Regions from separate parts of the Stenotrophomonas sp. SAU14A_NAIMI4_8 genome, predicted to be linked through region 2. Evidence: riboswitches for the same ligand, from Rfam matches in the RefSeq annotation. Region 2 holds a riboswitch; the other holds the start of a gene.
The links. A riboswitch is a leader RNA that binds a small molecule or an ion and turns the genes downstream of it on or off. The one in region 2 is predicted to bind glycine.
Positions count from the first base shown of each region.

Region 1 (6,426 bases), 750 kb from region 2:
CTACTCCAGGATGCCGGCAGTAGATCCACGCCATGCGTGGATGCAAACGAAAACGGCCCGCTTGCGCGGGCCGTTTGTCGATCATGCTTCGACTTCGTCGTCCTTGTAGGCATCGACCGGGATGCAGGCGCACATCACGTTCTTGTCGCCGTACACGTTGTCCACGCGCGCCACCGGCGGCCAGTACTTCTGCAGCTTCAGGCTGGGCAGCGGGAAGGCGGCCAGTTCGCGCGGGTAAGCGTGGGTCCACTCGCTGGCCGTCACCGCGGTGGCGGTGTGCGGGGCGTTCTTCAGCGGGTTGTCCTCGCGGTCCAGGCGGCCGTCTTCGATCGCGCGGATTTCCTCGCGGATCTGGATCATCGCGTCGATGAAGCGGTCCAGCTCGTGCAGCGATTCGCTTTCGGTCGGTTCGACCATCAGCGTGCCGGCCACCGGGAAGCTCAGGGTGGGGGCATGGAAGCCGAAGTCGATCAGACGCTTGGCCACGTCTTCGGCGCCCACGCCGCTGGTCTTCTCCAGCGGGCGCACGTCCAGGATGCACTCGTGTGCCACCAGGCCGTTGCGGCCGGTGTACAGGGTCTTGAAGTGCGGGGCCAGGCGCTTGGCGATGTAGTTGGCGTTGAGCTGGGCCACCTGGGTGGCCTTGCGCAGGCCTTCGGTGCCCATCATGGCGATGTACATCCAGCTGATCGGCAGGATCGAGGCGCTGCCGAAGCTGGCCGCGCTGACCATGCCGACCGGGCCGTTGTCGCCCAGCTTGCCCGGCAGGAACGGGGCCAGGTGTTCCTTCACCGCACACGGGCCCACGCCCGGGCCACCGCCGCCGTGCGGGATGCAGAAGGTCTTGTGCAGGTTCAGGTGGGACACGTCCGAACCCCACTTGCCCGGCTTGGCTACGCCCACCAGGGCGTTCATGTTGGCGCCGTCGGTGTACACCTGGCCGCCGTGCTGGTGGATGATCTCGCAGATCTCGACCACTTCCTCCTCGAACACGCCGTGCGTGGACGGGTAGGTGATCATGATCGCGGCCAGGCGGTCGCTGTACTTCTCGGCGTTGACGCGGATGTCTTCGACATCGACGTTGCCGTTGGCATCGGTCTTGGTCACCACGACCTTCATGCCGCACATCTGCGCCGAGGCCGGGTTGGTGCCGTGCGCCGAATCCGGAATCAGGCAGATGTCGCGGTGGCCTTCGCCGCGCGAGCGGTGGTAGGCGCGGATCGCCAGCAGGCCGGCGTACTCACCCTGCGCGCCGGAATTGGGCTGCAGGCTGACCGCATCGTAGCCGGTGCATTCCACCAGCATGGCTTCCAGCGATTCGATCAGTTCCTTGTAGCCCAGCGCCTGGTCGGCCGGCACCAGCGGATGGATCTGCGAGAACTCCGGCCAGGTGACCGGGATCATCTCGGCGGTGGCGTTGAGCTTCATGGTGCACGAGCCCAGCGGGATCATCGTGCGGTCCATCGCCAGGTCCTTGTCGGCCAGCGAACGCAGGTAGCGCAGCAGTTCGTGCTCGCTGTGGTGGGTATTGAACACCGGGTGGGTCAGGAACGCGGACTGGCGCAGCAGGCCGGCCGGCAGCGCGTCGGCGGTGCTGGCGTCCAGCGCTTCCACGTCCAGGCCGGCACCGAACACGGCGGCCAGGGCCACGATGTCGGCGCGGGTGGTGGTCTCGTCCAGGCTGATGCCCACCGAGTCGCTGTCGATCGCGCGCAGGTTGTAGCCGGCGGCGCGTGCCTTGGCGTGGATCTCATCGGCGTGCACGCCGGTGATGTGCAGGGTGTCGAAGAAGTCGCCACCGACCTGCACGCCGGCGCTGCGCAGCGCCGCGGCCAGGATCGAGGCCAGGCGGTGGGTGCGGCGGGCGATGCGGGTCAGGCCATCCGGGCCGTGGTAGACGGCGTACATGGACGCCATCACCGCCAGCAGCACCTGCGCGGTGCAGATGTTGGAGGTGGCCTTCTCGCGGCGGATGTGCTGCTCGCGGGTCTGCAGGGTCAGGCGGTAGGCCGGGTTGCCCTGCGCATCGATGGACACGCCGATCAGGCGGCCCGGCATCGAGCGCTTGTAGGCATCGCGGCAGGCCATGAAGGCCGCGTGCGGGCCACCGAAGCCGAACGGCACGCCGAAGCGCTGGCTGTTGCCGACCACGATGTCCGCGCCCCATTCGCCCGGGGCGGCCAGCAGGGTGAGCGCCAGCAGGTCGGTGGCCACGGCCACCAGGCCGCCACGCGCGTGTACGGCATCGACCAGCACCTTGTAGTCGCCCACCTGGCCGAAGGTGTCCGGGTACTGCAGCAGCAGGCCGAAGGCTTCGGCTTCCAGTGCTTCGGCCGGGGTGCCCACGCGCAGCACGATGCCCATCGGCTCGGCGCGCGTGCGCAGCAGTTCCAGGGTCTGCGGATGCACCGCATCGTGCACGAAGAAGGTATCCGACTTCGACTTGGCCGAACGCTTGGCCAGGGTCATCGCTTCAGCGGCGGCGGTGGCTTCGTCCAGCAGCGAGGCGTTGGCGATCTCCATGCCGGTCAGGTCGGCGCACAGGGTCTGGAAGTTGATCAGCGCTTCCATGCGGCCCTGCGAGATTTCCGCCTGGTAAGGGGTGTAGGCGGTGTACCAGGCCGGGTTCTCCAGGATGTTGCGCAGGATCACGTTCGGCGTGTGGGTGCCGTAGTAGCCCTGGCCGATGAAGCTGCGCAGCACGGTGTTCTTGTCGGCGATCGCGCGGATCTTGGCCAGCGCCTGCACTTCGGTGATCGATTCGGGCAGAGCCAGCGGCGCGGGCGACTTGATCTTCGCCGGCACGATGGCATCGGTCATCGCATCCAGCGTGGCGTGGCCGACCACGTCGAGCATCTGCGCGATCTCGGCGTCGTTGGGGCCGATGTGGCGTTCAACGAACGCGCTGTGGTGCTCGAGCTCACGCAGGGAGGGGGTGTTCTGGGACATGGCGAAGGATCCGTCAGGGAAGGGCACACGCACGGGCACAAGCCGCCGGTCGGCGGTCTGCGGGGCGCCCCTCTGTCCTTTTGCCTGAGAGTTTAAAAGCGCGGAAAACCGCAGCTTCGTGCCCCTTCGGCGCCGGATCGAACCGGTCTCTCCAGAGTTGTGTTACGGGTGGTATCGGGCCTGAGCGATTACGGGCGTTGCGCCTTCGGCAGCGGTGTTCCGCTTCTCCCACCGTGTTGCCCGCCGATTATAGCCGGTTGCCGGACCGGCGCAGTGGGGCGCGGCCGCATTGACGGGGCTGAATGGAGGATGGCCCGGACCCTGCGTGGCCGCGTTCCTCCATGGCGTCGGCAGGCCGGGGCGCCTATCATGGGTGGACTCTCGTATTCATCTGGCGCCGTCCCTGCCACGGGGAAGCGGCGCCTGCCGTGCATGCTGCGCACGGCCCTGCCGGACGCCCGCCGATGACCGCCGCCGTTGCACCCTCCACCCGTCGCATGGCCCTGCTGCTGGCCGGCCTGGCCATGTTCGGCCCGTTCTCCATCGACACCATCTTCCCGGCCTTCCCGCAGCTGGCCCAGCGCCTGGCCGTGGATGAAGTGGCGGTGCAGCAGACCATCAGCGTGTACCTGCTGTTCTACGGCCTGATGAGCCTGGCCCACGGCCCGCTGTCCGACGCCTGGGGGCGCAAGCGGGTGATCCTGGGCGGGCTGGTGGTGTTCGTCGGCGCCTCGGTGGGCTGCGCGCTGTCCACCGATCTGAGCACGCTGCTGGTGTTCCGCGCCGTACAGGGCCTGTCGGCCGGCGTGGGCATGATCGTCGGCCGCGCGGTCATCCGCGATCTGTACCACGGCCATGACGCGCAGCGGCTGATGAGCCAGGTGTCCATGCTGTTCGGCATCGCCCCGGCCATCGCACCGATCATCGGCGGCTGGATCCTGCTCAGCGGCGCCGGCTGGCCGCTGATCTTCTGGTTCCTGGTGGTGTTCTCGCTGCTGCTGCTGGTGGCCACGGCGCGTTTCCTGCCCGAAACCCACCCCGTGGAAGCCCGCGTGCCGCTGTCACCGCGCGGCCTGCTGCGTGACTACGTGCGCATCGGCTTCAACCCGCGCTTCCTGCGCCTGGCGCTGGCCGGCAGCATCAACTTCGGTGGCATTTTCCTGTACATCGCCTCTGCACCGGTGTTCGTGATGCAGCACCTGCACCTGGGCGAAGGCGGCTTTGCCTGGTTGTTCATTCCCACCATTGGCGGCATGACCCTGGGCTCGTTCCTGTCCGGGCGCATGGCCGGGCGTACCCTGCCGACCCGCCAGATCAGCATCGGTTTCACCCTGTGCGCGCTGTCGGCACTGCTGAACATCAGCTACGTGGCGCTGGCGCCGCAGCTGGCCCTGCCTTGGGCGGTGCTGCCGATCTTCGTGGGCGGCACCGGCATGGCGCTGATCTTCCCGATCCTGGCCCTGGCGGTGCTGGACATGTACCCGCACCAGCGCGGCCTGGCCTCGTCGCTGCAGGCCTTCGTGCAGCTGATGATCAGCACCGTGGTGGCCGGCGTGGTCTCGCCGCTGCTCAGTGCCAGCCCCCTGCACCTGGCGCTGGGCCAGGCCGGTTTCTTCGCCGCCGGCTTCGTGTTCTGGTACTGGGAACACATGCGCCAGCGCGCCCTGCAGGCCCCTGTCCAGGAGCAGCCGCCGCTGGCGTGAAGCGGCGCGGCGGCCGGGCTGGGTTATTCTTGCGCCCCCTTGCTGTTCGATACGACCCCCATGTCCACCACGTCCAAGATCCGCCGCGACCAGCGTCGCCGCCAGGAAAAGCAGGCTGCCAACAAGGCGGCGGCCACCGCTTCGCCGGTCGAACCGCATGCCGAACTGCGCGATCCGCAGCGTGCCCTGCTGGCCGGTGTGGTCCGCCGCGATGGCGAATGGGTGCTGGGCATGGATGGCCGCATTGCCGGCCAGACCCACAGCGCCGCGCACGTGCTGGCCATGATCATGCAGGCCGGTGAGCTGCACGAGCGCAATGGCACGCCGGTGCGCCTGATCTATTCCGATGCGCTGCGCGATGCGGCGCAGGCCGAAGTGCAGGAGAAGGGGCTGACCTTCGATGAGTTCAAGGCCGAGCTGGCCGCGGTGATGGCGGCGAAGAAGGACAGCTGATCGTGCATTGCGGTAGCGCCGGGCCATGCCCGGCGAGAATGAAAGGGGCGGATCCTCGCGGATCCGCCCCTTTCCGTTTTACTTCGCCGGTGCCGCGCTGGCCTGCCAGCCGCACATCTGGCCTTCGTTCTGCTGCTTCAGCCACTCGTTGACCGGGGTGAAGTACTCGATCATCGGGCCGGCGTCGAGCTTGTCGCTGCCGGTCAGCTCCTTCAGCGTGGCCTGCCACGGCTGGCTGGCGCCCTTGCTCAGCATCGCCCAGTACTTCTGCCCGGCTTCCTTGTTGCCGTAGAAGGTGCACTCATGCAGCGGGCCCTTGTAGCCAGCCGCATCGCACAGGCCCTTGTAGAACTGGAACTGCAGGATGCGGGCCAGGAAGTAGCGGGTGTACGGGGTGTTGCCCGGCACGTGGTACTTCGCGCCCGGATCGAAGAACTCCTCGCCGCGCGCGCTGGCCGGAGCCACGCCCTGGTACTTGGCCTTCAGGTCCCACCAGGCCTTGTTGTAGTTGTCCGGGGTGATCGAACCATCAAACACACCCCAGCGCCAACGATCAATCATCAGGCCGAACGGCAGGAACGAAACGCCCGACAGCGCCATGCGCATCTGGTTGTTGATCACCGCTTCGCGGCTTTCGGTCGGGGCATCGACCAGGCCGATCGAGCTGAGGTACTTGGGCGTCATCGCCAGCACGATTGTGTCGCCGATCGCTTCATGGAAGCCATCGTTGGCACCGCCCTGGAACAGCGGCGGCAGCGGGTTGTAGGCCAGGTCGTAATAGATGTGGCCCAGCTCGTGGTAGATGGTGGTGAAGTTTTCTTCGTTGGGCTTGATGCACATCTTGGTGCGCACGTCGCCTTCCATGTTCATGTCCCAGGCACTGGCATGGCAGACCACGTCGCGGTCGTCGGGCTTGATGAACTGGGTCTTGTCCCAGTACGACTGCGGCAGCGAAGGCATGCCCAGCGAGACGTAGAAGTCCTGGGCACGTTCGGTCATCTGCCGTGCGGTGCGCAGCTCGGCTTCACGCTGTGCCTTGTAGCGCGCGGTCACGTCGGCGTCCTTGCCGGCCTTGTCCAGCGCCGCGCTCAGGTTGGTCTGGTACTGCTTTTCCAGCGCGGCGGTGATGTCCAGGCTGCCGGCACCGGGGTAGGGCTCCAGCTGGTCCCACAGGTTCGACCAGTCCTGCTGCCACATGTTGCCCAGCAGGTGCGCGGCGATCAGGCCGTTGCCCACTTCGGCCTTGTCCTTGCCATAGGTCTTGTCCAGCTTGCCGCGGGTGTAGCAGTGCAGCTGCTCGTACATCGGCTTGACCTGTTCC
Region 1 covers NZ_CP025999.1:3,202,352-3,208,777, reverse strand. Annotated here, with positions in the region: gene gcvP (aminomethyl-transferring glycine dehydrogenase) at 82-2,949, opposite strand; glycine riboswitch at 3,012-3,114, opposite strand; gene C1930_RS14730 (multidrug effflux MFS transporter) at 3,414-4,652, shown strand; gene C1930_RS14725 (hypothetical protein) at 4,713-5,105, shown strand; gene C1930_RS14720 (M2 family metallopeptidase) at 5,184-6,426, opposite strand, start outside.
Region 1: it holds a riboswitch for glycine, as region 2 does, so the genes downstream of both, gcvP (aminomethyl-transferring glycine dehydrogenase) here and C1930_RS17840 (trimeric intracellular cation channel family protein) in region 2, are expected to answer to the same signal.

Region 2 (6,426 bases):
CTGCCCGAGCTGGCGTTCAAGCGGCGCGGTGATGGTGCGCGTGGTCAGCTCCGGGCTGGCGCCCGGATACAGCGTGGTGATCTGGATGATCGGGTAGTCCACCTGCGGCAACGCGGCCACCGGCAGCAGCCGATAGGCCAGCACGCCGGACAGCAGCAGGGCCACCATCAGCAGCGTGGTGGCGACCGGGCGCAGGATGAAGGGGCGCGACAGGTTCATGCGCCGGCCTTGGCCGCCTTCGCCTGCGCGGCGGGTTCGGCCACGATCTCCACGGCGGTGCCATCTTCCAGGCCATCGATGCCTTCGATCACCACCTGGTCGCCGGCCTGCAGCCCCGAGCGCACGGCTACGCGGCCATCATCGGCCGGGCCCAGCACCACGGTGCGGCGTTGCGCCTTGTTGTCCTTGTCGACGATGTGCACGTAGTTGCCCTGGCTGCCGAACTGCACAGCGGCATCGGGAATCAGCAGGGCAGGGTGCTCGCCCAGTTGCAGCCGCACATTGACGAACTGGTTCGGGAACAGCCCCTGGTCTGCGTTGTCGAACTGCGCGCGCAGCTTCAACGTGCCGGTGGCGGTGTCGATGCGGTTGTCCACGCTGGACAGCGCGCCGTGCGCCAGCTGCGTGCGTTCTTCGCGGTCCCAGGCTTCCACGGCCAGCGCCGGCTGTGCCTGTACCGCATCCAGCAGCGCCGGCAGTTCCGGTTCGGGCACGGTGAACAGCACGCTGATCGGCGCGGTCTGGGCCAGGGTGACCAGGCCTTCGGCATCGCTGGCCTGCACCAGGTTGCCCACGTCCAGCCGGCGCAGGCCCACGCGGCCGCTTACCGGGGCGATGATGCGGGTGTACTGCAGCTGCAGGCGCGCTTCGTCCACGGCAGCCTGGTCGCTGATGCGGCGGCCCTGCAGCTGGCGCACCTTGCTCTGCTGGTCGCTCAGTTCCTGTGTCGAGACGAAGTGCTGGCGCTGCAGTTCGCGGTAACGCTGCAACTGGCGTTCGGCGTTTTCCAGCTCCGCCAGGTTCTGCTGCTGGGTGCCCTGTGCCTGCGCCAGCTTCACTTCGTACGGGCGCGGGTCGATCTGCGCCAGCAGATCGCCGGCCTTCACCTGCTGGCCTTCCTGGAATTGCAGGCGCATCAGCTCGCCGTCCACGCGGCTGCGCACCACCACGCTGTGCAGCGGAGTGACCGTGCCCACTGCTTTCAGGCGCAGTACCAGCGGCTCGGCGCTGGCCCGGGCCACGCGCACCGGTACCGTCTTGCCGGGGCTGCTGGCGGCTGCGCTTGCATCGGCCCGCGGCCAGGCCCACCAGGCCAGCGCGGCGGCGGCCACGAGCACGGCGGCGATCAGCCACGCGCGACGGAAACGGGGCGGGGTGCTACGGGGCGACTCGACAGCGGACATGGGGCATCCTGCGCCCTGCGCACGCGCAGGGACATGTACGCCCGCTCGCGCATCGTGCGCCGCGGGCAGCGGGGGAGGGGAGTTGTCTGGCGGGGCCGCAGCGCGGCGTGGCTGGATGCCGTCGCGCGTGCGACGGGGCGCCCATGGTAGCGAATCAGCCTGCCGATTGCCGCATGACCAAGGTCATGGCGCTGCGGCGTGGGGCGTGCGGGGCTGCTTGGCGGGGCCTGGATTCGTAGAGTCGAGCTTGCTCGACTGCTTTTGCCGGGAGCAGTCGAGCAGGCTCGACTCTACGAAGCACGGCAGTCGAGCAAGCTCGACTCTACGCACTGCTCAATGCACTTCGTCGTGGTACACGAATTTGGGCATTTCCCAGCGGTAATGGATCGCCAGCAGGCGCAGCGCGAAGCCACCGCCCAGGCAGCACAGGATCGCTGTGGCATCGGCCACGCCCCAATGCAGCAACAGCAGATACACCGCACCGGTCAGCAGCGAGATGATCGCGTACAGCTCCTTCTGGAAGATCAGCGGCACTTCGTTGCAGAGGATGTCGCGCAGCACGCCACCGAAGGCGCCGGTCAGCATGCCGGCAATCAGCACGATCGGCATCGCGTGGCCGGCCTCGCGCGCGATCGAGCAACCAATCAGGGTGAAGGCGATCAGGCCCAGGCCATCGAGCACCAGGAAGGTGCGGCGGAAATGGTGCATCCAGCGCGCCACCCAGGTGGCGATCAGCGCCGCACACACGGTGAAGGCCAGGTACTCCGGATGCTTCACCCAGCCCAGCGGGTAATGCCCCAGCAGGATGTCGCGCAGCGAACCGCCGCCGAGGGCAGTCACACAGGCAATCATGACCACGCCGAACAGATCCATGCGGCGGCGGCCCGCAGACAGGGCGCCGGTCATGGCTTCGGCGGAAATGGCGATCAGGTAGATGATGGACAGCAGCATGGGTCAGGCTCCGGGCGCGGTGGGGCCGGCCATGCGCATATACCGCCACTGCCTGCGCAATGACGGAATGACGATGACCGGTGCCGCTCCCGCTGTCCTTTTTGCCTGAGAGTTCAGCGGGATGAACCGCGTGCCCCTTCGGCGGATCGCGGCGGGCGTGCCCGGCGACCTCTCTCCAGCTCGGCGTGTCGAATGCATGGTTGGTGGGATTCCAGCCCACCGGCCTGAGCGATCATGGGAGCCTGCGCCTTCGGCGGGCGCCAGCGCGGCGCCTCTCTCCTGCATTCGGGCGCCAGTATATCCGCTGCAGTGCAGCACGGCATAATCGGCGGCATGGCCCCGTCCCCCCGCCCGTGGTTCCTGTACCTGCTTGAATGCCGCGACGGCAGTTACTACGCCGGCATCAGCACCGACGTGGCGGCCCGTTTCGCCGCCCACCAGGCCGGCAAGGGCGCGCGCTATACCCGGGCGCGACCGCCGCTGCAGATCCTGGCCGTGCGCGAGTACCCCGACCGCGCGGCCGCCTCGCGTGCCGAATGGCAGCTCAAGCAGCAACCGCGCGAACGCAAGCTGGCCTGGCTGCAGGCCGCGATCCCGTAGATCCACGCCATGCGTGGATGGGTACCCCGTGGCATGCCATCATCGCCACACCCATCGACACAGGGACGGTCCGATGAAACACCGCTGGTTGCTGATGTCCCTCTGCACCGCTCTGCCGGCAGGCGCCCAGACCCCGCCGTCGCTGCAGCACGGACAGATCGGCACCGCCGCCGAACTGACCGCGCAGCGCGGCCCGACCACACCTGAAGTCATTGGCCTGCGCCGCGATCAGGTGCCCCCCGATCTGGTCGATCTGATCCCGCTGGCCGAGAAGTGGGGCATCGCCGATGACGAGCTGCGCGACGAGATGCAGCAACGGGCAACGGCAGCCGAGAAGAAAGCGCTGGGCGACGCGCTGAAGGGCCGTCATGCGCGCATTACCGCATGGCTCGATACGTTCCCGCAGGGACAGCCGATGCCGGACGCAGCGGCGGCCTTCATGTACCTGCAACTGGGTGCCGATGAAATGGGTCTGATGCCGTAGATCCACGCCATGCGTGGATGGGATCCCCCAGCCATGCCACCATCGCCACACGCCCAGCGCTGGAGACACCCATGTCCACCGTTGCCCTGTTGTTCGCTGTCGCTGCAGCCACCAGCCCCACCGCCGACCCCTCCACCCTGGCAGCCATCGAAGCGACCTGCCATGACTACGTCGATGGCCAACTGGAGGGCGACCCGCAGCGTGTCGCCCGCGCGCTGCATCCGGACCTGGCCAAGCGCGCCGTGCTGGGTGATACGCCCGACGAACGCCTGGGCCTGCGCCGCATGTCGAAGGAAGAACTGGTTGCACTGACCCGGCAGGGCGCACTGAAGACCCCAAAGGATCAATGGGAACGTCGCTGCACGGTGCTGGATGTGACCGGCAACGCCGCCTCGGTGCGGTTGGAAACGCCGTGGTTCGTGGACTACTTCCACATGGGCCGTTTCGACCAGCGCTGGGTTATCGTCAACGCGCTGTGGTACCCCAAGCCGAAGGCAGAGTAGATCCACGCCATGCGTGGATGTTCCCAAGGCGGCCCGCACGGTCATTCATCCACGCATGGCGTGGATCTAGTGCAAGGGATCCGACCCCGTTTTCCCGCCCGTTATTTCGGGCGCCGGTCGTCCTGGTCATCACCGAAGATGATGCGCGCGCTGCGCTGGTAGCTCCAGTACGCCACGGCCCAGTTCAACAGCACCACGATGCGGTTGCGGAAGCCGATCAGGAAGAACACGTGCGCGGCCAGCCAGAACCACCAGGCCAGGATGCCTGACAGCTGCAGCTTGCCCAGGTGCACGATCGCGGCCATGCGGCCGATGGTGGCCAGGTTGCCGTAGTCGGCGTACTTGAATGCCCCGGGTTCGGTCTTGCCGTGCAGGCGCGCGCGGATGGTTTCGGCCACGTGCTTGCCCATCTGCTTGGCGGCCGGTGCCACGCCAGGCACGGGGCGGCCATCGGCCTGGCTGACCGCAGCCAGATCGCCGGCCACGAACAGTTCGGGGTGGCCGGGCAGGGTCAGGTCCGGTTGCACCTGCACCCGGCCGGCGCGATCCAGCGGCACGTCCAGGGTCTTTGCCAGCGGTGAGGCGGCCACGCCGGCCGCCCACACCACCGTGCGCGCGGGCACGAACTGGTCGCCCAGCTTGAACCCCTGGCTGTCGATATCACTGACCGGGGTGCCGGTCAGCACTTCCACGCCCAGCTTTTCCAGCTGCCGGCGTGCCTTCAGCGAAAGCACTTCCGGGAACGAGGACAGCACGCGCGGGCCGGCTTCCACCAGTCGCACCTTGGCGCTGGCCGGATCGATATGGCGGAACTCGTTGCGCAGGGTGTGGCGGGCGATCTCGGCCAGCGTACCGGCCAGTTCCACACCGGTGGGGCCACCACCCACCACGGCGAAGCTCAGCCAGGCGGCTTTTTTCTCCGGGTCTGGCTCGGCTTCGGCACGCTCGAACGCCAGCAGCAGCTTGCGGCGCAGGGCGATTGCATCGTCCAGGGTTTTCAGGCCTGGCGCATCGGCGGCCCACTGGTCGTTGCCGAAGTAGGCATGGGTGGCGCCGGTGGCCAGCAGCAGGCTGTCATAGCCCAGCGTGCTGCCGTCGGCCAGGGTGATCTGGCGGGCCTGTTTTTCAATGCCCACCACTTCGCCCAGGCGCACTTCCACGTTGCGCTGGTGGCCCAGGATATGCCGCAGCGGCGCGGCGATATCGGGTGCGGACAGGCCCGCAGTGGCGACCTGGTACAGCAGGGGTTGGAACAGGTGGTGGTTGCGGCGGTCGACCAGGGTGATCCTGATCCGTTCGCGTGCCAGGGCACGGGTGGCCCAGAGGCCCGCGAAACCGCCGCCGATGATGACCAGGTGGGGGACTGGTTCGCGGCTCATCGACGTACTCCGGAGGGGGATGGATGTCGTCCGGCATCATCGCACGTCACATGCCCGCCCAACGGGATCGGCGATACTCGGTTCAGGCCGCAGCCCCTTCGCCGAGGAACCCATGTCCGAACCGGAAAAGCGCATTGCCCTGCTGATCGACGCCGACAACGCGCCGGCATCGAAGATTGATGAAGTGCTGGCCGAAGTGGCCCGCCATGGCGTGGCCAACGTGCGCCGCGCCTACGGCAACTGGAAGAGCCCGCGCTTGAAGGGCTGGGAGGCGGTGCTGCACGAGTACGCCATCCGCCCCATCCAGCAGTTCGCCTACAGCAAGGGCAAGAATGCATCGGACATGGCCATGGTGATCGATGCCATGGACCTGCTGTACGCGCGCAACCTGGACGGCTTCGCCATCGTGTCCAGTGATGCCGACTTCACGCCCATGGTCATGCGCCTGCTGACCGACGGGGTGAAGGTCTATGGCTTTGGCGAAAAGAAGACGCCCGAGCCGTTCGTCAACGCCTGTTCCAAGTTCACCTATCTGGAAGCCCTGGGCCAGGCCCATGCCAGCGTGCCCGATGCCGACGCACCCGAAGTGGAACGGGCCGCCAGCGAACAGGCCGCCAGCGATGAAGCACGCCCGCGCAAGAGCGGCGCGGAAATGCGCAGTGATACCCGCCTGGTGAAAATGCTGCGCCGCGCGGTGTCGTCGGCCGAAGGCGAAGACGGCTGGTCGCACCTGGGGCCGGTCGGCAGCCAGATCGGCAACCAGGCTTCGTTCGACCCACGCAACTATGGCTATGGAAAGCTCAGCGATCTGCTGGCGGCGATCGGTCTGTTCGAGCTGAAGAAGGACGGAAAATCGTCCTATGTGCGCGCGTTGCCGAAGAAGAACCGGTAGCGCAGCACGGTGCGTTTGATCGGCGTATCGTAGCGGCTCCGCGCCAGCGTGGCGCACCGCTGCAGGCAAGGAACAAACGCATGTTGAAGATCTGGGGCCGCCGCAATTCCAGCAACGTCCGCAAGGTGCTGTGGTGTGCCGAGGAAATCGGGCTGCCGTATGAATCCATCGAAGTGGGCGGCAGCCACGGCGGTACGCAGTCGGCCGAATACCT
Region 2 covers NZ_CP025999.1:3,947,717-3,954,142, reverse strand. Annotated here, with positions in the region: gene C1930_RS17850 (efflux RND transporter permease subunit) at 1-219, opposite strand, end outside; gene C1930_RS17845 (MdtA/MuxA family multidrug efflux RND transporter periplasmic adaptor subunit) at 216-1,403, opposite strand; gene C1930_RS17840 (trimeric intracellular cation channel family protein) at 1,737-2,354, opposite strand; glycine riboswitch at 2,439-2,543, opposite strand; glycine riboswitch at 2,557-2,646, opposite strand; gene C1930_RS17835 (GIY-YIG nuclease family protein) at 2,688-2,954, shown strand; gene C1930_RS17830 (hypothetical protein) at 3,028-3,438, shown strand; gene C1930_RS17825 (nuclear transport factor 2 family protein) at 3,510-3,941, shown strand; gene C1930_RS17820 (NAD(P)/FAD-dependent oxidoreductase) at 4,043-5,320, opposite strand; gene C1930_RS17815 (NYN domain-containing protein) at 5,433-6,212, shown strand; gene C1930_RS17810 (glutathione S-transferase) at 6,293-6,426, shown strand, end outside.